3 regions of the Liquorilactobacillus satsumensis genome follow, and region 2 is predicted to be linked to each of the others. Evidence: predicted binding sites of a transcription regulator. Region 2 holds the regulator's gene; each other region holds the start of a gene.
What was found. The regulator HrcA, encoded in region 2, represses chaperone genes, less so after heat shock. The targets are predictions, from matches to a motif close to TTAGCACTCNNNNNNNNNGAGTGCTAA.
Positions count from the first base shown of each region.

Region 1 (7,891 bases), 1.8 Mb from region 2:
CTAACTTCGAATTACTCATAGCAAAGTACTCGCTATGTTCGTAATTCGAGTTAGCACTCAAATTTTCCCGACTTATGTCACACTCTCTTTTATTTTTGACCTAAAGTATTAATTAGCACATTTCAAATATTCGGTTTTGAGCCCCAGACACAACTTTCTAATAGTCAAACCTAACAACCCAAATTCTCCTAAAATTTGAATGTGTTTATTTTTTTTTCTTGTTTTTTTCTTGTTTACGTTTCTTTTCAGCTGCCAACAATTCCTGCTTTTTTTCTCCCACAATCTTGCTGATCCAATTCAGTAGCGGTTTACGTTGAGAACCTACAAGTCCAATCGACTCCACAAAAAGCTCAAGCCCAAACAAAGTCGCAACTGTCAGTAAAACTGACCCCAACACATTGGAGATCGGATACAGTAAGGAAATACACGAAAAGATTAACGCAATTCCATAAATTACTAAGACGGTTTGGGTATGCGATAATCCCATTTCCATCAAACGATGATGTAAGTGATGCTTATCAGCCTGAGAAATTGGCTTCTTATTCAAAAAGCGCCTTAGAATTGCATATACTGTGTCTGTAATTGGAACACCAAGAATAATCACAGGAATTACAATCGTAATAAAGGTCGCATTTTTAAGCCCGTACAGCGAAAAAACTGAAATCATAAATCCAATAAATAACGCACCAGTATCTCCTAAATAGATGCTAGCCGGATGAAAATTAAATGGCAGGAAGCCAAGTAAGGCAGCCACCAGCGTGAAGATCCAAATTGAAACAAATGTACTCGTTACATTTAAAAAGAAAAAGCCAGTTAATCCACTGGTAAAGAGCGCGATAATCGAGACACCGGTTGCTAAACCATCTAACCCGTCGATTAAATTAACAGCGTTAGTAATTGCTAGAATCCACAATAATGTGATTGGTAAACTCAATAATCCAAGATTGAGCGTGCCCAAAAAAGGGAGCGTGAGTGTCGTCATTCTGACTTTCGCAAAGAAAAAAACGATCAGTCCAGCTAACGTGATCCCTGACAATTTCTGCTTAGGAGTTAGTTCAAAGACATCATCTAGAACCCCCGTTGCAATCACAACACACTCAGCAATAAAAAGGGTCCAGAGCTGGTGTGCGGGATACTGTTGCTTCATTAAAAAAAAACATGAGATGTTAAACGCCACAAAAATCGCCAAACCACCCATTGTTGGCATTGGGATCTTATTGACGCGTCTCGCATTGGGACTATCGACCGCTCCAATCTTAACCGCCAATTTGCGAACTAATGGCGTTAAGAGAAAGGATAAAACCATTGTCACAAATAAAGACGCAACAATTCTATACATACGCCGTCCTCTTTCTTTTAGTAATCATCCAAAGAAGAGCTTAAAACTTTAGATCATTTCTGCACTAATTGGTATTTATTATACCATAAATCCTAGCTACTTTTGTATCGAGATTTAATCACACTGCTTAGAAACTAACTACTTTTTCAGATGATAACTATAAGTTGCAACAATGATATTCTCGCGCGAGTTCAATGCAGCCCGTAAACGCAGACTTGTCTGATTATGCAAAATGTTTTGCCACGGCTTTCGTGGTACAAACTGTGGTACCAAAACAGTCGTCGTAAAATTCTTTTGTGCAGAATTTTTTGCCATTACATCACAAAAACGCAGCACAGGTGCTGGTACCGAACGATATGAAGAATGGAGATCAACAAACCGCACATCTGGAAATGATTCCTTAAATTCTTTGGCCGTTTCATGCTCTTTCTTCGGATTCTCATCGAACGACACGTGCATTGCAATTACATAGTCGCCAATTGAACGTGCATAATTAATTGCCCCTGTCGTAACATGCGTCACTGAACTGACAAGTACAATTACCGTTGATCCAGCATAATCATGCAGTTCTGCCTCTTCACTTAAACGCAACTGTGCAGCAACAATTCCGTAATGTTCATGAATTTTATAAAATGCATAGAGCAACACCGGCATTATCAATAAATAAGGCCAGACGGTATCAAAATGCAGCAAAAAGAGAAATACGACTAGCAAAAAAGAAATCACAGTCCCTAACAAGTTGACCAGCGAATTGAGAATCCAATTGCGATCACGAGTTCGGAACCAGTGAATAATCATCCCAGATTGCGACAACGTAAACGGAACGAAGACGCCGACCGCATACAGCGGAATCAATCTGCTGGTTTGTCCATGAAAAATTGAAATCAAAACAATTGCACCCACTGCTAATGAGATAATCCCATTTGAATATGCAAGCCGGTCCCCTCGATCCATAAACATATGCGGCATGAACTTATCCTTTGCCAAATTATATGCCAAAATGGGAAACGCCGAAAAACCAGTGTTAGCTGCTACAGCCAGAATCATCGCTGTTGCTAATTGCAGCAAATAATATAAAATTCCATGACCAAAGACTGCCATCCCAATCTGAGACAACACCGTTTCATCATTGTTAGGCATCACACCCAAATAATAGCTTAGAAAAGTTACAGACGCAAAGAATAATCCTAACAAAACTGCCATCAAAGCGAGTGTGTTGGCAGCATTCTTGCGTTTTGGTTTTTTAAAGTTAGGCACTGCGTTACTGATTGCTTCAACACCGGTTAGGGAAGAAGAACCTGCCGAAAAAGCCTTTAGAAATAATAGCAATGACATTCCAGGAACAAAACTGCCAACCGGTGCTGCGGCATTATATTGCACTCTACCAGTTGCAATATTAAACAATCCCCAACTGATCATCATCACTAACATGACAATGAATAAATAAACCGGAACTGTGAGAAATGATGCAGATTCACGCATTCCGCGTAAATTCAATGTCATGATAAATAAAACGATGACAATTGAAATGGCAACACTATATTCCCGTAAAAAAGGAACCGCAGAGGTGATTGCTTCTGTTCCAGATGTTACTGATACAGCAACAGTCAGCATATAATCAACCAACAATGAACCGCCTGCAACCAAGCCTGTCCCTGTCCCCCAGTTCTTAGTTGCCACAACATAGGCTCCACCCCCTGAAGGATAGGCATGAATAATCTGGCGATAAGACATCGTAATCGCAAACAGGAGAATAAGTACAATCCCAGCCGCTGGGAGTGCGTACCACGTAGCTGCTGCGGATAGCACCACCAAAACAGCTGTGATTTGCTCAGTTCCATAAGCAACAGATGACAAAGCATCCGAAGAAAGCAAGGCTAGAGCTTTAAATTTTGTTAGTTGCTGTCCACCCTCATCTGTTGTCTTTAACGGTTTGCCAATCAGCAACCGTTTCAAATAACGCCACATTTTTCAATTTCTCCTTTGTGTACATAATACGTATAATAAATCCTTGTTCTAAAAAATAAATAAAGGAGATGAGCTGCTCACTTTCTTCGCAAGCCCAGTCCTTATTAAATCAATTTATCACATTTCATTTAGAGTTGCACCCCCTTTTGTCAAACCTTCAGTACACTAATCAAAAATACGCATAAAAAAGAGGTAAGTTTGACTATCGGTGCAAATTAATTTGCAGCTTATAAAATAAAAGCGGGGCTGTGACAAAATTTAACTTTTGTCACAGCCCCGCTTTTATTCCGATAAACGTGTTCCATAAGTCAAAATCCTCCGTCTAACTTCGAATTACTCATAGCAAAGTACTCGCTATGTTCGTAATTTCGAGTTAGCACTCAAATTTTCCCGACTTATGTCACACTCTCTATTTGACCATCTTTTAGTAAGTGGCTTAAATTACATCATACCGCCCATGCCAGCACCTGGTGCAGGAGCTGCTGGAGCTTGTTTTTCAGGTTCTGGAACTTCAGCTACAACTGCTTCTGTTGTCAACAACAAAGCTGAAACACTCGCAGCGTTTTGAAGTGCTGAACGTGTTACCTTTGTAGGATCAACAATTCCAGCTGCAACCATATCTACCCAGTTATTAGCAGCCGCATTGTAACCTACACCTGGCTTTTGTGACTTTAATTTTTCGACAATCACTGAGCCTTCAAGCCCTGCATTTTCAGCAATTTGCCGCACTGGTTCTTCTAACGCGCGCTTAACAATGTTAACACCAGTTGCAACATCGCCAGTTTCCTTGATCGAAGCAACTTGGCTGATTACGTTTACCAAGGCTGTTCCACCACCAGGAACAAAGCCTTCTTCGACAGCAGCACGTGTAGCGTTCAAGGCATCTTCAATCCGATATTTGCGTTCTTTAAGTTCTGTTTCAGTTGCAGCACCAACTTTAATAACTGCAACACCACCAGCTAACTTAGCCAAACGTTCTTGCAACTTCTCGCGATCAAAATCTGAAGTTGTCTCGGCAATTTGTTTCTTGATGGTATTTACTCTTTCAGCAATCGCTGCTTTATCTCCAGCGCCTTCTACAATAGTAGTCTTTTCTTTTGTAACTGTGATCTTACCTGCAGAACCCAATTGTTCGATCTTGGTGTCCTTCAATTGTAAGCCAAGGTCATCAGTAATAACTGTTGCACCTGTCAAGGTTGCAATGTCTTGCAGCATTTCTTTACGACGATCACCAAAACCAGGAGCCTTTACTGCGACGACATTAAACGTGCCACGAATCTTGTTCAAAACAAGTGTTGGTAAAGCCTCGCCATCAACATCATCTGCAATAATCAGTAAAGGACGACCTTGTTCAACGATTGATTGTAACAAGTTCAAGACTTCTTGAATGTTAGAAATCTTCTTATCTGTTACCAAAACATAAGGATTGTCAAGATCTGCTTCCATCTTATCATTATCTGTCACCATGTACTGTGAAAGATAACCACGATCAAACTGCATTCCTTCTACGACGTCTAATGAAGTATCGATTCCCTTTGATTCTTCAATCGTGATAACGCCATCATTGCCAACTTTTTCCATTGCATCAGCAATTAATTTGCCAGTTTCTTCATTTGAAGAGGAAATTGCAGCAACTTGCGCAATATCACTCTTGGATTCGACTTTATGCGACATTTCATGTAAAGCATCGACAGCTTTTTTGGTTGCCAATTCAATCCCACGGCGAATACCTACAGGGTTAGCACCAGCTGTCACATTCTTCATTCCTTCAGTTACAATTGCCTGTGTTAAAACTGTTGCAGTTGTTGTACCATCACCAGCAATATCATTTGTCTTTGAAGCAACTTCTGAAACAAGTTTAGCACCCATATTTTCAAAATGATCCTCAAGTTCAATCGCCTTAGCAATTGTCACACCATCATTTGTGATCGTAGGAGAACCGTAAGACTGTTCCAATACAACGTTTCTTCCCTTTGGCCCAAGTGTTGATTTGACAGTATTAGCTAGTTGGTCTACACCAGCAAGCATCTTTGAACGCGCATCTTCTGAAAACTTAATTTCTTTTGCCATTAATTATTCACCTCATAATTAGAATAGTTCAATAAGTAAAAAGAGCATTAGTCTACGATTGCAACAATATCTTTCTCATGGACAACCAAATACGGCTTTTCATCGTATTTGACCTCTGTGCCAGCATACTTGTCAAACAAAACGGTTTCGCCTACTTTGACTGACAATCCAACCTTCTCACCATTGTCTAAGACACGGCCGCTTCCGACTGCGACAATTTTGCCTGTTTGTGGTTTTTCTTTCGCATTATTTGCGATTACAATTCCACCAACAGTCTGTTCTTCTTCTTTCTGAACTTCTAAAATAACTCGATCTCCTAAAGGCTTAAGCACTATCTATCCCTCCAATATTGTTATGCTTTTAGCACTCTATATCTCTAAGTGCTAACCACATTTATTACTATAATCAATTTACAAATTAATTGCAAGAGTTTTGTCACTCTTATGTTGCAAGTGCTAAGCGCTAGTTTTTTTATGTTATACTGACTACAAGAAGCTTTTGATAGGAGTATCGTCAATGGAAATTAAAAAAAATTCGTTTGGATTACTGCTTACATATGCTACCGTGATGTTGTTCCCAAGTATCCTTTTTTTAATTGTTAAAAATAATACACTTTTATTTTATGCAACCTTGTGTTGCAGTTTACTTGGAGTAGCTACCATGTTTCATCTTAATAAAAAAAATGCCTACAAAAACAACTTGGAAAAGAAAACAACGACCGTTTTTAGCAGCTTACTTTGGGGTATTGGCGGTGCTATTGTTGCCCTTGTCTTACAGCACTTTTCTTTAATCGTTGAAACGGGTATTTTAGGTCAGTCAGTTTCATCGCAAAATACGGCGGAAGCACTTGCAATTATGCGCCGGTACCCTTTTTATCTCGTCTATCTTGTTGGGGCTGCCCCCTTGATGGAAGAATTTGTGTTTCGTAAAGTACTTTTTGGCAATTTAGGCACATTAATTCCTCCCATTGGAGCTGCGCTGATCTCAAGTATTCTTTTCAGTATTGCACATGCTGATGGCCATTTTTTAACCTATGCGCTACTTGGATTATTTTTTTGTTATCTCTACCGTAAAACCGGCAGATTGTTGACGTCCATGACTGCTCACATTCTGATGAACGCGATCATAATCGTCTTGCAATTTGTAATTTGACACCTTCAAAATCATGTAAGTAGCATAGATTCTGAGACCCTTACAAAACACAAAAAGCTAAGGGACTGGCCAAAATTAATGCTTGGTCCAGTCCCTTAGCTTTATCTGAGAAGCTACGAATCAACGTACTTAGCTGGTTTTAGTCACAACTAACCTAGTAATCAGGTGACCGTACATGCACTTACTTTATTAGGCTTTAGCTTGTAACATGCGACAACATGTACAAGTAACTGCCCTTCTCAGTCTGCGCAATATGTAACTAGGCTACTCAGCAGGTGTTTCATCATCCTTGCCAAATTTATCAAGGAAATAAATCAATGTTTGCAATTCATTAGTCAGATCAACATTTTGAACTCTGACAGAATTCGGAACCGTTATTCTCAGTGGTGTAAAATTCAGGATACCTTTTATCCCAACTTCTACTAATTCATTAGTAACTTCTTGGGCAACATTTGAGGGTACAGTCAAAATGACAATTTCAATTTGCTGGACAGTCAACTGCTCCTTCATGTCGTTCATATGATAGATTGGAACACCACTTTGGATTGTCCCAGTGATATCTTCATTGATATCAAATGCTGCACTGATTCTGACGTTGTTGCTCTGATGGAAATTATAATTCAATAAAGCATGTCCCAAGTTACCTACTCCAATTAAGGCAACATTGGTCAACTTATCTTGTTTCAATGTTTTTCTAAAAAAAGCAAGCAGACTTTCTACTTCATAGCCGTAACCGCGCTTCCCCAAAGCACCAAAATAGGAAAAATCACGACGAATAGTCGCTGAATCGACTTTGACTGCGTCAGCAAGTTCAGTAGAGGAAACTCTTTGTTTGCCAGCATCAGCCAAAAAATGAAGATAGCGGTAATAAATAGGCAGTCTCTTTGCCGTTGCGTGTGGAATCTTCGATGTTGCCATTGCACTGCTCCTTTCATAAACAATAAAAAGATTTTCATAATTGTAGTATAGCACAAATTTGTGAAAACAATTATTAGTCAACTTCACAAGTGAGTAGCTTGTGCACTACTTTTTACCGTGACTATGCTACACTAAATTATGTTTTCGTGCAATAAAGAATGTTTCAAGCTACTTTGCTCAATCGGACTTTTACTTAATCAATTTTTAAAGAGGTGGAGAAACAACCATGATTTTATTACAGGTACAACAGGTCGCACGCTTTTTTGGAAGTGACGTCCTCTTTGAACATGTTAATCTGGACGTCCAGGAAAATGCGCGCATCGCACTTGTAGGTCACAACGGTGTGGGAAAATCGACGCTTGTGAAAATGATTGTCGGACAACAAAGTCCTGATCAAGGACAAATTAGTAAAAATAAGGGGCTCACACTGGGATATCTTGCACA
Region 1 covers NZ_OZ061606.1:664,649-672,539, forward strand. Annotated here, with positions in the region: gene AB3Y88_RS03110 (glycosyltransferase family 4 protein) at 206-1,339, opposite strand; gene AB3Y88_RS03115 (APC family permease) at 1,478-3,307, opposite strand; gene groL (chaperonin GroEL) at 3,749-5,377, opposite strand; gene groES (co-chaperone GroES) at 5,425-5,709, opposite strand; gene AB3Y88_RS03130 (CPBP family intramembrane glutamic endopeptidase) at 5,894-6,529, shown strand; gene AB3Y88_RS03135 (redox-sensing transcriptional repressor Rex) at 6,794-7,447, opposite strand; gene AB3Y88_RS03140 (ABC-F family ATP-binding cassette domain-containing protein) at 7,674-7,891, shown strand, end outside.
Region 1: the regulator HrcA is predicted to act here: its motif matches at 5,738-5,764, upstream of groES (co-chaperone GroES).

Region 2 (7,891 bases):
CTAAAGCGTACCATACTGCAAGTTAAATAAAAAGGGCTGTGACAAAACTGATGTTTTGTGGCAGCCCTTCTATAAAACCGATCGAAATGTTTCAGAAAGTCGCTTCCTCTCAGCCAACCACTCGTGCTGATCGCAGTCAATTCGGACTACACTTATCATTCACTGTGTGCAAGAATGCTTAACTTCTGTCACATCTTCCTTCTTTCGGTTTAACCTGCGCAATGACTATTTCTTATCCTTATCATCGGGATTAACTTCCTTGAAGTCGCCATCGACTGTCTTTCCATCATCACCCTTTGCGGTCTGATCAGTCTTTTGATCTGCTCCGCCTTGAGCTTGTTGAGCTTGCTGTGCTTGTTGATAGAGTTTAACCGAAAGATCTTGAATGATTTTGTTCAAATCATCTTTCTTAGTCTTCATTTCTTCAACGTTATTAGCTTCTTGGGCCTTCTTCAACGCATCGCGAGCTTCTTCAGCTTTTTTAATCTCATCGTCAGAAACTTTACCTTTGACTTCTTTCAAAGTCTTATCAGTTGTAAAGAGTAATTGATCAACCTCATTCTTCAAGTCGACCTCTTCTTTACGTTTCTGATCATTTGCTTCGTTTTCTTTAGCTTCTTTAACCATACGTTCGATTTCTTCATCAGAAAGGCCGGAAGAACTCTTGATTGTAATCTTTTGTTCCTTGTTTGTTCCAAGATCTTTTGCCGAAACATTTACAATCCCGTTCTTATCGATATCAAACTTAACTTCAATCTGTGGTACACCACGTGGTGCCGGTGGAATGTCCGTTAACTGGAAGCGGCCAAGTGTCTTGTTGTCCGCAGCCATTGGACGTTCACCTTGGAGAACATGAATATCAACAGCTGGTTGGTTATCAGCAGCTGTCGAGAAGGTCTGAGACTTGCTTGTCGGGATCGTTGTATTCCGATCAATCAGCTTAGTGAAGACCCCACCCATGGTCTCAATTCCAAGTGATAACGGGGTAACATCAAGTAATACAACATCTTTAACGTCCCCAGTAATCACGCCACCTTGAATTGCAGCCCCTAATGCAACTGCTTCATCTGGGTTGACAGTCTTGTTTGGTTTGTGTGCTGTCTCAGCTTCAACTGCTTCTTGAACAGCTGGAATACGCGTTGATCCACCTACAAGAATAACTTCATCAATATCACTGTTAGCTAATCCTGCATCTTTTAAAGCATTGCGAACTGGCACTTTTGTCCGTTCTACAAGATCTGCCGTCAATTCATCGAATTTGGCACGTGAAAGTGTCTTTTCCAAATGCAAGGGACCATTCTCACCAGCAGTAATAAATGGCAAACTGATTTGTGCCGTTGAAATTCCTGAAAGATCTTTCTTAGCCTTTTCAGCTGCGTCTTTCAAACGCTGCATTGCCATCTTATCATTTGAAAGATCAATCCCATTTTCCTTTTTAAATTCAGAAACCAACCAGTCAATGATCTTATTATCAAAGTCGTCTCCACCTAAATGCGTATCCCCATTAGTTGAAAGAACTTCAAACACGCCATCACCTAATTCGAGGATCGAAACATCAAATGTTCCACCACCAAGGTCAAAAACAAGAATTTTTTCATCCTTGTCAAGTTTATCCAAACCATATGCTAAAGCTGCCGCAGTTGGTTCATTGACAATTCTTTCAACCTTCAACCCAGCGATCTTTCCAGCATCTTTTGTTGCTTGACGCTGACCATCGTTAAAGTATGCAGGAACCGTGATAACTGCTTGCGAAACTTTTTCACCCAAGTATGATTCAGCGTAATCCTTGATATACTGAAGAATCATTGCTGAGATTTCTTGAGGAGTGTACTCTTTATCTTCTACTTTGACCTTGTACCCAGCTTCTCCCATATGGCGCTTAATAGAAGAAATTGTGTTTGGATTTGTGATTGCCTGTCTTTTGGCAACTTCACCGACTTGAGTCTCGCCGTTTTTAAATGAAACAACGGATGGAGTAGTCCGATTACCTTCTGGATTTGTGATGATCTTGGCTTCTTTTCCTTCAAGAACAGCAACTGCAGAGTTGGTCGTTCCTAAATCAATACCAATAATCTTTGACATATTATCCTCAACCTCTTTTAATTTATTTTTACTGTGCGACTACAACCATCGCTGGTCGCAACACACGATCTTTTAACATATAACCATCTTGGAAAACTTCCACAACAGTTTCAGGCTTTTGTCCTTTTTCAACCGGAACTGTTTTCACAGCTTGATGAATGACAGGATCAAACGCTTGACCAAGTGCTTTAATTTTTGTAACGTGGTTGGCACCCAAAGCCTTTTCCATATCTTGATGAACCAGTTCAATTCCATGCTTCAGTTGCTTAGAAGCATCATCAGTAACCTCAATCTTCAAAGCGCGATCAAGGTTATCGATTACTGGCAGAACCTCTTTAGCAAGGCCTTGTCCATCATACTTCAAAAGCTTTTCCTGCTCTTTTTTAAACCGGGTATGCATGTTGGCCATCTCAGCTTCTGCTCTTAAATACTTATCTTCTAATTTATCGTATTTTTGCTGTAACTCAGTATAAAGCTTTTGGTAGTCAACCTTTTTTTCTTGAGCCGGTTTCTTTTCTGAACTGTTTTCAGCATCTTTTTCTGCGGCTGGTGCAGATTGTTCATGCTGGTCTTCAGCAACAACTGGCTCAGTTTTTTTTACCTTTTCATCAGTTTGCAAATCTGCTTGCGCGCTGCTTTCACTCTTCTTTGACAAACAAACACCCCTTTTCTATTCCTCGTATAAATGGTAATAATCCAACAATTTCCGCGTTAATTCCTCACGAAAGGCACGCATTAAGCCAATCATCTTCGAATACGGCATATTTGTCGGACCTAATAAAGCAATTAATCCTTGACCATGTTGGGCAACATCATAGGTTGCTGAAATCAGGCTGTAGTTGGCTAGTGAACTATTCGTCAGCTCATCGCCAATCTTAACCTGGATCGTTTGTCCTGAGTTACCCACCAGCTCGTTAATGTCATCCGAACGCTCGATCAGAGAATATAACTTCTTGATTTGTTCAACATCTCCGTCACCAACAAAGTTAAGCAGATTCAGCTTTCCTCCAACAAAAAACTGTTCTTGGGCTGACCTTTCAAGAATACTCCCAAAAATATCAAGAAATCCAAGTGGATGCTGCACATAATGCAATAGCAACGGAAGTGTCTCGTGAAGCCGCGCAATCACCTGATCAAGTGGCAATCCAACAATTCGATCATTAATGACGCGGATAACCGCCTCAATTTCATCTCCGCTGAGATCTCGCGGGAGATTGAACAGCTGACTTTCGGTATTTCCATCGCTTGTAATCAGAATCATCATGACTTGCTGATTACCTAAGGGAAGCACTCTGAATCCTTGAAAGCGCAAATTCTTAACCTCCGGCTTAAACGTAATTGCCGTGTAGTTAGTCATCTCAGACAATATCTTGGCTGATTCCTTGATAATTTCATCAACCTTGTAATAATTACTGTCAAGTGACAAACGAATGCTCTCGATCTCATTTTGATCAATCTCATCAGGTTTGACAAGATTATCAACATAGTATCGATACCCCTTCAATGAAGGCACCCTCCCTGAGGAAGAATGTTCTTTACCAATAAAGCCTAGATGCTCCAAGACCGCCATTTCATTTCGAATCGTTGCTGAACTGACATTCATCGGCAATTGCTGCTCCAAAAATTTAGACCCAACCGGTCTTCCAGCATTGGTATAATCTTGAATAATCGCTTCAAGAATCAATAACTGTCTTTCTGTAAGCAATTCAATCACCTCGATTAGCACTTAGCATCATAGAGTGCTAAGTCAATTATTAATATACAAGAACTCTTAAAATATGTCAAGAAATGGCGCTTTATTATCGCAAGTAAACAAATTATTTTGCCGCAAAATATGCGCGGACATTTTTTTCATCCCTTTTCAACTGCACTATCAGTGCTTGAGCATTTGGAAATTTAACTTGACCACGCAGATATTGATGCCATTGCACGACAACATGTTCTCCATAAACCATTTGAGAAAAATCCAATAGATTGATCTCCAAGGTAGGAGCATTATTGCTGCCAAAGGTTTCATTGCGTCCAATTGAAGCCATCCCGTCAACTGTTTTCCCTAAAAGCCGGACTTTGACGGCGTAAATTCCTTCCGCCGGCAAACGCTCACCCTGACCAACTGAAATGTTAATCGTGGGAAAACCTAAAGTGCGCCCAACCTGCTTGCCATGAACAATCACACCATCATTTTCATAACAATACCCCAACAAATGGTTTGCTTGCGTGATCTGTCCGTGATCTAAGCAGGTTCTGATTCTGGTTGAACTGATTTTTTGCCCCATTTGCTTCAGATGTCTGACCTTAATTACGGCAAAACGCGCTTGGGCATATTGGGGTAATAACTCCATATTTGCAATCTTTTCAGTTCCATAAGTATAGTCTTCTCCAGCAACAATTGCTTGTGCATGCAAACCCACCATATACTTATCGACAAATTCTTGCGGTCCCATTTTACTTACCTGGCTGTTGAGCGCAACCACATATGCAATTTCTGCTCCAAAACGGGCGAACAACTGCAATTTGCGTTCAAGGGAAGTCAAATAAGTTACCTTTTCAGGGGGAACATGCTGGAAGATAATTGAAGGATGTGGTGTCAAAGTCATAATCGCCAACTTAACTCCCCGTTTTCTGGCCTCTTGCCGTGCCGTCTCAATTACCGCCTGATGTCCACGATGAACTCCGTCAAAAAAGCCCAACGCAAGCACAACTGAGCCAGCCGGAATTTGTGCTTTGTCAAATGGTTCTTCTAACTTAATTATTTGCACGTTAATGCTCTCCTTCAGCTAAATCAATCATTTGTTCAGGTTGATATCTGTTTTTCTCTAAATTTAACCGATAAATGCAGCGTGCACGCCCGGAATTCATTAATACAACCTGTGGAGCTGGGAAACAGTCTTTCAGCTCTGCTTCACTTAAAAAGCCCCCATTTTTAACCTTTTTCCATTGCGCACTTGTCAAAGAATGGTGCGGAAATTTCCGTAACGCATGATCGGCACCTACTAAGTACTGTGAAAGCGTACCATCGTCGGCTGCCTTGTGCAACTGTTCCAAAGTAATTGCCTGCCCAATTGTAAAGCCACCGCTTGCAAGCCTTGTTAAATCAGACATGACAGCTGGCACTCCCAACTTTTTTCCGAGGTCCACCGCCAGTGTCCGGATATACGTTCCCTTACCGCAGCCTACTTCAAAATAAAGACGCTGTTCTTTTTTCTCCGCATCAAAAACCGGTGGCTTGACTTGCTTGAAATAATCTACCTGGATTTTACGTTTGGGGCGTTCAACTGGATCCCCTGCACGCGCATAATCGTAGAGTCGTCTACCTTTGACCTTAATTGCTGAATAGAGGGGCGGAATTTGGATCATTTCACCTGTCAATTTATTCATTGCCGCTGCTATCTCAGCCGCATTAAAGGGTGTCGTAATGTCTTGTTGCGCCACCCGCTCTCCTTCTAAATCCTCAGTCGTGGTCGCAAATCCCAGCGTAATCTCTCCCGTATAAATTTTGCCTGAATCCATTAGATAATTAACCACCTTAGTAGCACTACCAATACAAATTGGCAAGACCCCATCAACCGTCGGATCCAATGTCCCACTATGTCCAATTCTTCTCATCTTAAAGATTTTACGACATTTAAACACACAATCGTTGCTTGTCATTCCACGTTCTTTATATAAAGGCAAAATGCCATTCATGCATAACCCTCCGCTTTGAAATAGAGTAAAAACAACGCTAAAAAAAGGGACTGTGACAAAACAAAAGTTTTGTTTCAGCCCTTTTTATTTTGAAGTCCATCCGGTTAGTTAATAGAAGCGCAGTTTCAGCATTGCTGGCACTTCTTAACATTTTCAAACTAGTCTTTGATTCTGTCCCTTAGTCTGAATAAAAACTCCAGACCACTTGCTCAGACTTGGGGACAGTTTCTAGTTATTTTTCTCTGTCTTGATGTGCTACCAATTTTCATCACCAGCCTAAATTCCAGACAGACAACTTCATTACTAATCATTTATTTTTCAGGGCGTTTAAGATCGTTTAACAATTGGTCAATGCGATCACCATACTGGACCGAACGATCCCGAACAAACTGGATCTCAGGTGTCACATAGATGCTCAGCCGGGCCCCTAGTTCTTTGCGGATCAAACCAGTTGCTTTTTCCAGACCAATTTGTGTCTTTTCACCCACCGAAGCAAGCTCTGAAAGAATGCTGTAATAAATTGTTGCTTGCTGTAGATCACCGGTGACATCTACCCCGGTGATTGTGACCCCTTGTACCCTTGGATCACGAACTCGTTTCATTAAAATGTCTGTCACTTCTCTTTGAATCTCTTGAGATAAACGACCAACTCGATAATTTTGTGCCATTGCGTCTCCTCCTTACTTAAAGGACACTTTTTATTCAACTGGAACTTCTTGCATGATGAAAGCTTCAATTTGGTCTCCGACCTTAATGTCATTGTACTTTTCAATCATGATACCACATTCAAAGCCTTGTTTGACCTGCTTAACATCATCTTTGAAACGCTTCAAGCTGGCCAGCTTCCCTTCGTAAATTACGATGCCTTCACGAATAATTCTAACTCCACTATCGCGCTGAATATATCCTTCTGTAACATATCCACCACCAATTGTGCCCAGCTTTGAGACTTTATATGTCTCACGAATTTCAACTTGTCCCGTAACTTTTTCTTCGTAAACAGGCTCCAGCATCCCTTTCATCGCTGTCTCAACTTCATCAATTGCTTGATAGATAACCCGATGGAGACGAATGTCAACTTTATCATTTTCAGCCTGATTCTTAGCCTGCGGTGTTGGGCGAACATTAAAGCCGATAATAATCGCATTTGAGGCCTCTGCTAAGGTCACATCGCTTTCATTAATTGCTCCTGCTGCTTCATGAATAATGTTAACCTTAACACCTTCAACTTCAATCTTCTGCAAACTTCCGGCAAGCGCTTCAACAGAGCCCTGAACATCAGCTTTAATAATCACATTGACTTCCTTCAATTCGCCTTCTTTAAGAGAATCAAACAGGTTGTCGAGCGTCACATGATGAGTATTACTGCGTTCTTTCATTAAGGCACGTTTAGCACGTTCCTCACCAGCTGACCTTGCTGTCTTTTCATCATCAAAGACGACAAAGCGGTCCCCTGAATCAGGTACATCACTCAAGCCTGTAATTTCAACAGGCGTAGCTGGCGTGGCCTTAGTAATCTGCTGCCCTTTATCATTGATCATCGTCCGCACACGACCAAAGGTATTGCCAACAACGATCGGGTCTCCAACATGTAAAGTTCCCTGTTGGACCAAAAGTGAGGCAACTGCCCCTTTACCTTTATCCAAACGAGCCTCAATCACAGAGCCTGCTCCATGTTGCTTCGGATTGGCACGTAATTCAAGAACCTCAGCTTCCAGTAAGATCATATCCAGCAATTCATCTAAGTTTTTACCAAATTTAGCTGAAATTTCAACAAAGATCGTATCACCGCCCCAGTTTTCAGGGATCAATTCATATTCAGCTAATTGTTCCATTACATGGTTAGGATTTGCACCGGGTTTATCAATTTTATTAACGGCCACGATAATTGGTACATTTGCAGCCTTAGCATGGTTGATAGCTTCGATTGTCTGTGGCATCACACCATCATCAGCTGCCACCACCAATACAGTAATATCTGTGATATCAGCTCCACGGGCACGCATATTTGTAAAGGCCGCATGTCCTGGCGTATCCAAGAAGGTAATTGTCTTGCCGTCATGTTTAACTTGATAAGCCCCGATATGCTGTGTAATTCCTCCAGCTTCACCTTCAGTGACAT
Region 2 covers NZ_OZ061606.1:2,457,503-2,465,393, reverse strand. Annotated here, with positions in the region: gene dnaK (molecular chaperone DnaK) at 226-2,082, opposite strand; gene grpE (nucleotide exchange factor GrpE) at 2,111-2,737, opposite strand; gene hrcA (heat-inducible transcriptional repressor HrcA) at 2,753-3,787, opposite strand; gene ribF (riboflavin biosynthesis protein RibF) at 3,900-4,841, opposite strand; gene truB (tRNA pseudouridine(55) synthase TruB) at 4,843-5,769, opposite strand; gene rbfA (30S ribosome-binding factor RbfA) at 6,081-6,437, opposite strand; gene infB (translation initiation factor IF-2) at 6,468-7,891, opposite strand, start outside.

Region 3 (7,891 bases), 1.6 Mb from region 2:
ATTTTGGCGAACAGAGGATTAGCAGAAAATCCGTTGAATGTTTTGGGATTCAGTCAAGGGGCTATTTTAGCAACAGCTTTAAGTGTGCTTTACCCAAGCTGGATTAACAATGTCGTACTGTTATCTGGCAGACTGCCAGCCTTTTTATGGAAAACTGCGCAGACCAAATTAAAGTCCAAGAAACTTCAAACAGCGTGTTTTATTTCGCAAGGTGAAAAGGATCCGCTATTTCCAGTCGAGGCTGGACAAGAACTAGTACGTTTTTTTAGGACCTATGCGGCTATCGAACCTGAGTATCACGTATAACCTTTTGGACACGGTGTCAGTTATCAGGCCGTTGAGGACATTTACAATTGGTATGTTAGGCTGCATGCCGGGACTTGACGGTCGCTGGTAATTACGGTTTTGAAAATGGAGTTCTTTTGTCAGACGTGGTATTCTTAGAATTGTAGCAGATTTAATGATTGGTAGAAAGAAGGTAATTACTTGAGGAGGCGCCGCCGAAGAGTGATGTTTTCAATCATCATGTTGTGTGTGCTGATTGGAACTAGCGTCTATGCTTTCCGAGAGGTTATCTTGGGGGACGATCAAGGAGCTGTAATCAGAAAGTTTACAGATTCTGTGCGGATGATGACTACTGGGAAAAAGGCAAATGAAGAAAAAACACTAAAAAAAGTTAACAAAGTTGTTTTGGATGTACCATTGATTAATCAGATGGATGATCCAAAATTATATAACGGCTGTGAGGTCACTTCCTTAGCGATGCTGTTGCAATACCATAAGATAAATGTCAGCAAGAATACCTTAGGGGATGAGATTGAAACAGTACCGTTGGACTATGATGATGGGCAGCATGGAAATCCCAATGTAGGGTTCGTCGGGGATGTTACGGGCGATTCTGCAGGATTGGGAGTCTATCATGGGCCAGTTGCAAAATTAGCACAGAAGTATTCTAAGAATGTCCACGATATTAGCGGTCAAAGTTTTTCAAAGGTAATCGAACGTTTAGAGCTCGGGCAGCCTGTGTGGACGATTACAACAGTTAATTTTGCTCCGGTAGATGATTTTCAAGACTGGCAAACGCCACAAGGTGAAATGAAGATTACTTTTTCAGAGCATAGTGTTGTGATTACAGGATTTGATCGTAAAAACAGCCTAATTTATATTAACAATCCTTTTGGAAATAAAAATCAGGCTGTCAGTTGGAACGACTTTGAAGATGCTTATAATCAAATGGGTAAGCAGGCAATTTATATTGACTAGGGAATTTAAATTGCCCAGTGATCCAGTATTATAGTGATAGCTAGATACGCATGCCATGAATTAAGGTTAGACATCAAAACAGGATACTGATCATTTTGGCAGTTTGCCAAGTGAATTAATTTACTCCAGCAAAAAAACTGATTTCAGATAGTTTTCTTGCTGGAGTTTTTGCAATTGCTAAATAAAATTGTGTGCTGGCAAGCGCTAAAACAGGATAGGGATTAGCAGTAAGTTTAAAAAAGCACAAAAAAACAGGGGAACGAGTCATGTTAAAGCTCATGAACCCTGATCACCTGTTGAAAATTACTTTAGATTGTTGTAGTAAGAATTATTACCAACAAAATTATTTTTTATAATCAATTATTTATTGAGTAGTTTAGTACCAACCGTTACTCAACCAATGCTGTTTAGCAGCACTCCATGAACCATAACGTGAAGTTACATAGCTTTCAGCAACAGCTTCTTGGTTAGCAGCTGAATAGTCACCATTCAAGTATGAAGCACTCAATTGGTACTTACCAACGTACTGACCATTACGAGCAGTGTAGCTACCACCAGATTCTTGGTTAGCAATCCATGCTTTTGCAGAAGCATCAGAATCTGAAGAAGTACTTACGGTAGTATTAGTTGTTGAGCTGGTTGTAGCAGCTTGCTGTGTAGAAGCAGTGTTATTGCTTGTACTTGCAGCGGCAGCATTATTATTAGTGTTGCTACTTGCAGCAGCTGTATTACTTGTTGTAGTGCTTGCTTGCTGTTTTTGTGCAACAGGTGCTTGTGCCTGTGTACTTGTTTGTGTTGAAGCTGCAGTTGTAGAACTTGCAGTGTTACTTGTGCTTGTTGTAGTACTTGCAGTTGTGCTTGCACCAATTTCAAGCTTTTGACCAACGTAAATCAAATTCTCGTTACTCAAATTGTTTGACTGTTTGATCTGTGCAACTGAAGTGTTGTACTGGTGAGCTAATTCGGAAACTGTTTGTCCAGATTGGACTGTAACAGAATCGGCATTAGCTGCCAATGTTCCGGCTGTCAGTACACCTGCAACGGTAGCTGCTGATAACAAAATTTTCTTAATATTCATAATATATCCTTCACTCCTGTGATTTTTTGACACGTAGCAAATTTGCTACAATACTTACGATCACTTTCGATCGAATCAACAATGATTAGTATATAGGGCTAATATAACAAGCAGATAGCAGTGAAATTACTATTTGCACCGTTTTTGTAATATTTTCTTATTTTTGTAACATACTGTAACAATAAATTATTAACTTTTTGTGGGAGATCGGGACAGAAAAGCTATTAAAATAGGAAAAATGGAGCTTAAAGGCTGCAAAAGTTAATATGACAAAAAGAGTGTTAAATTTGCGAAAAAAAGTCATATTTTCTTTTAAAAAGAGTCAAATTAATTTGAAATTTAGCTTGACAGCAGCAAAAAAAGTTTTTTTAGGGGGAAAGATTACAAAATATCCGACTTTTGTAATCTTAGACTGCTTTCAATTCCCACATTTTTAAATTTTTAAGCAAAACAGATTTTTACGACCCAGCTTTTCTTTTTACAAGCTGAAAGCAGCGACGAAATATTATATAATTGAGGAAGATTAATTGGAGGTGCCTCAGGTGGGGAAATTTTTATTGGTTAATGCCGGCAGTTCGTCGGTTAAGTGGCAGCTATTTGAAGCTGAAAATGAAAAAACCATTGCTAAGGGATTGGTTGAACGGATTAATATGCCTGATTCCTTGTTTACGGTTAAATATAATGGAAAAAAACAGCAGCAAAAGTTTGACCGTCTTTCTTATACAGATGCTGCCAGAATGCTCTTCAAGCAATTAGTGCAACTGGGAATTATTACTACACTAACAGAGATTGAAGCTGTTGGACATCGTGTAGTAGCCGGCGCAGAGCTTTTTACGCATGCAGTTGAGTTATCAGCAGCAAACTTGGAAAAACTTCGTGGATTAAATGATTTTGCTCCTTTGCATAATCCGTTAGAAGTGAAATATGTTGAGATTATGCAACAAGAGTTACCAGAAGTGCCACAGTATGCTGTTTTTGATAGTCAATTTTTTACAGATCTCCCAGAGATGAATGCGATTTTCAGTTTGCCATATGAGGATACTGCGGAATTGGGAATTAGGCGCTATGGAGAACATGGGATTAGTCATGCCTATATTTCCCATAAAGCAGCACAACTGTTAGGAAAACCACTGACTTCTTTAAAAATGATTACTCTTCATTTGGGGAGCGGGGCCTCGGTGGCAGCCGAAAAAAACGGCAAAGCATTTGATACCTCGATGGGTTTTACTCCTTTAACTGGTTTGACGATGGGGACGCGGGCAGGAGATGTTGATCCTTCGGTGATTCCATATCTAATGAAGAAACGTTCGCTTACTTTGGAAGAAGTTTTCATGCGGTTGAATGCCCAATCTGGATTATTAGGAATTTCAGGAATTTCGCCTGACATGCGTGATTTACTGGCTAATAAGAGCCAAAAAAGGGTGCAACTTGCAATTGATATTTTTGTTAATAGAATTATTAAGTATATCGGGAGTTATTACACAGAGCTAGCCGGAATTGATGTGTTAGTTTTTTCTGGAGGAATTGGGGAAAACAACGCACAACTACGAGCAGCGATTGTTGAGAAACTGGCAGTTTTGGGATTGGAACTTGCACCAGAACTCAATGAGAGTGTGTCTGAAGGCTTAATTTCGACACCTGCTTCGAGTGCCCAAATCATGGTGGTACCTACCAATGAGGAATTATCAATGGTTAGACAAATCAAGGAACTGCGGCAGTAATTTTTATGTGGTTATATATAGGAAGATAATTAAAAAGTAGTCCAGCTAAATTTCTTTTCAAACTAGTGTTTTGTTAAAAAAGGATGGCTGGACTGCTTTTTCTTACGGGAAAAGGTTGCTATGCTATAATAACGACGAACAGAAGTTCGAAATTCTAAGGAGGAATCAGGGTGCGTTTTTTACATACAGCAGATTGGCACATCGGCAAGAAATTGTATGGGTATGATTTGGAACAAGAGCAAGAGGATGCCTTCAAGCAAATTGCACGCTTAGCTGTCACGCAAAAAGTTGACGCGGTTGTCATTGCCGGCGATTTATTTGATCGTGCAACTCCAAGTGAAGATGCAGTTGCACGTTTGGATAGAATGATTATTCAACTTAACTTGAAGTTAAAAAAACCAGTGTTGGCAATTAGCGGGAACCATGACTCTGCTGTGCGGTTGAACACGGGACGTGAGTGGTATAAAGCTACATCATTTTTCTTAACAACTGCTTTAAAGGATGCCCTTGTCCCTGTTGAATTTGCTGATACTCAATTTTTCCTGCTGCCTTATTTTCGAGCATATCAGGTCCGCAATTTATTTGATGACCCAGAGATCACCGATACAACGAAAGCTTTACAAAAGTTAATTTGTGAAATGAAGAAGAACTTTGACCCCGCGAAGAAACACGTATTAGTTGCCCATTTTTTTGTGATTGGAAGTTCGCAGTTGGATCCTGAAATGCAGCCGCAAGTGGGTGGATTGAATGCTTTCTCCACAGATCTATTAACAGATTTTGATTATGTTGCTTTAGGCCATCTTCATGATAAAAATGCGTTGAAAAATGAAAAAGTGCGGTATAGCGGTGCACCATTAAAATTTTCACTAGCAGAAGCTAAAACTAAAAAGGGTGTGTGGATTGTTGACACTGCTCCTTTTACCTGTGACTTTCATGAAATAAAGCCTCTACACGATGTTGTATTGCTACAAGGATCTTATCAAGAACTAACTACTCCTGAGTATTATAAGCAAGTTGCCGCTACAGACTATGTCGGCTTGCAGCTGACGGATAAAGCGGTGATTCCAAATGTCATTAATAACTTACGGGGCTTTTATCCGCGAATTATTAACCTTGAAAGAACTGCAAAGGCTGCAGCACCTCAAGCTAAGGATCAAGAAAAATTGGATCTTTCGCCAATCCAATTGCTCCAGCGCTTTTTTACAGAAATGACTGACAGTCAAATCTCAAGTTCGCAGCTTAAGTGGGCGCGTGAAAGTCTGGAACGAATTAAGACAGAAGGTGAAGGTAAATGAAACCGCTGAAAATTGAGCTTCAAAATTTTGGTCCCTATGAAAAGCAAATAATTGATTTTTCACGTTTCGAAGGCGCACCGCTTTTCCTAATTAGCGGGAAAACCGGCAGTGGAAAAACGACTATTTTTGATGCGATGTGCTATGCGCTGTTTGGGAAAACTTCTGGAATGGATAGACAGCCTGAACAAATGCGTTCTGGGTTTGCACAGGCTACACAAAAAACCTGTGTGCGGTTTACATTTTCTCATCAAAATAAAGTGTACCTAATAGAAAGACAACCACGACAAAGATTGGCCAAAAAACGAGGACAGGGAACTACTGAAAGAAAGATGGAAGCCTGTCTTAAGTTCAAAGATAATGCGGGCAAGGAAAAAGAGCTAGCGAAGGTTGGAGCTATTAATACTTTTATCCAGGAGCTATTGAGCCTGACTCCTGAGCAGTTTACCCAGATTATAATGTTACCGCAAGGAAAATTTCGCAGTTTTTTGGAGGCGGATAGCAATGAAAAAGAAAGGTTACTGCGTGACTTATTTGGAACGGAGATCTTTAAACTCTGGGCAGATGATCTTCAAAAGCATGCCAAGCAATTTTTTTATGAAAATGAAAAAAGGCGTACTCAAATCGATATTTTAAAAAAACAAGTTGAAGAAGTTGACCAAGAGCTTGAATTACCAGATTGGTTGCCTGCAATGGAAAGTTATCTTAAAGGCATTACGGTTAAAGCACAGGCAGCGGAAAAAGCATTGTTGCAACAAGACAAGTTACTTGCACGCGCTCAGCAGCACTATGAAGGACAAAAACAGTTGCAAGCGGAGATTCAGGAGCTACATGAATTAAGACAGCTTTTGACACAAAAGTATCAACCGCAAGAAGATACGCAAAAAAAGAAAATAATCGCGCAATTAGTGGAAGTTCAGAAAATAGAGCCATTGTTTGTTCAACAAGAGGATTTACAGGAAACACTGCGAGAAACTCAAGCAAAACTGGTGACTAATGAGAACAACCAAACTGCTTTGCAGATTAAACTTGATGAACAACTGAAAAACGAAAAAGAGCTAATGAAACAGCAGACCGAAATGGAGAAGCTGCAGCACAAAGTTAATCTCTATACCGAAAAGGTTCCTTTATATGAAAAGGCGGCTAAGTTAAAAGCTGACCTGCTTGAATGTCAGCATATGCAACGGCAGTTGACGGCTAAAAAAGTTACATATGAAAAAAAAGAACAGCAAATTGCGGCAGAAATTGAAGCAAAAAAGCAGAAAATTGTAAATGAAGCTGAACTTTCACAACAAGCTTTGCAACTGCAAAAACAAGTACATGAGTTAGAGCGGGGAGCAGAACTGTTGAAGAGTCAACGTACCAAAGAGGCTGAATTCACTGAATTACAACAGACACTGCACGTTAAGCAAGTCGAATTAACGCAGCTTGCGGCAGCTGAAAAGGCGGCAAATCAAGTGTATGAAAGGCTGGATAATGATTTCGCATTAACTCAAATTGAGCGCTTGCGGCAGCACTTGCTTCCGGGAGCCCCTTGTCCAGTCTGCGGCTCTAAAACACATCCAGCTCCAGTTCTAAACGCAGTTAAGCAGGTTTCAGAAAACGAGGTCAAGGACGCAGAAAAAAACGTCAAGCAAATTTTAGCGCAAAAAGGTCAATTAGAGGGCAAGCTCACGGCTATGAATAAGCGGCTGGTGGAGTTAAAAGCTGAATTGCGGACGGTCTCACAGAAACTGCAGCGTTTATTTCCGGCTGCAGATTTAAAGAATAGTAGCTTAACAGCTGCATTATTAACCAAAAAGGAGAAAGCTTTGCATGCTGCGCAGTCAGTTTTCAAGCGTAACAAAACCGAAAATCAGCAAGCCAGTCTGCAAATTACTAATTTGCATGCTGAGCTTAAGGAGCTACAAATAACACTTAATGCTGTTGTACAAAACTTGCAGGCAACTGAAATTGAATGTGCTAAAGGTAAGGTCAAATTGGAACAGGCAATTGCACAATTACCGTCTGAATTGACGAGTCTTAAGGACTTAGAAGAGTTCTTAACGCTCCAGCGTGAAAAATTAACAAAGTTTAAAGTGCGGCGTGAGCATACGCATAGCGTAATTGAAGATCTTGAAGGGACCAGGACATTGCTTTTATCAATGGAAAAGGAATATCAAAGGAATCTTCAGGCATTACAGGAAAAAGAAAAGCAAACAGCTGCCAAAATTGCACAAAAAAGCGCACAGCATTTGGCAGATCTGAGCCCCGCACAGCTCACTAAAAGGCGCCATCAACTGCCGCAACTTGCGGATTTGCAGACAGAATTTGCTGCGCGCGCAGCGGAGATTTTGAAGCTGCGAGTCAAGATAGAGCAGTTGGAGACACGGACAGCAGCGCAAGTTCCACGACTTGTGCAAAGTAAAACTGAATATGAAGCAGCAGGTAAAAAGCGCCAGGAATTATTGCTGGAGTATTCAAGTGCAAATCAACGAAAAGAAACAGCCCAGAAAAATTTTGCAGCTGTTGAGCATCATTGGATAAAATACCAAGAA
Region 3 covers NZ_OZ061606.1:822,672-830,562, reverse strand. Annotated here, with positions in the region: gene AB3Y88_RS03880 (alpha/beta hydrolase) at 1-306, shown strand, start outside; gene AB3Y88_RS03875 (C39 family peptidase) at 511-1,263, shown strand; gene AB3Y88_RS03870 (LysM domain-containing protein) at 1,640-2,341, opposite strand; gene AB3Y88_RS03865 (acetate/propionate family kinase) at 2,884-4,062, shown strand; gene AB3Y88_RS03860 (exonuclease SbcCD subunit D) at 4,233-5,357, shown strand; gene AB3Y88_RS03855 (AAA family ATPase) at 5,354-7,891, shown strand, end outside.
Region 3: the regulator HrcA is predicted to act here: its motif matches at 2,417-2,443, upstream of AB3Y88_RS03870 (LysM domain-containing protein).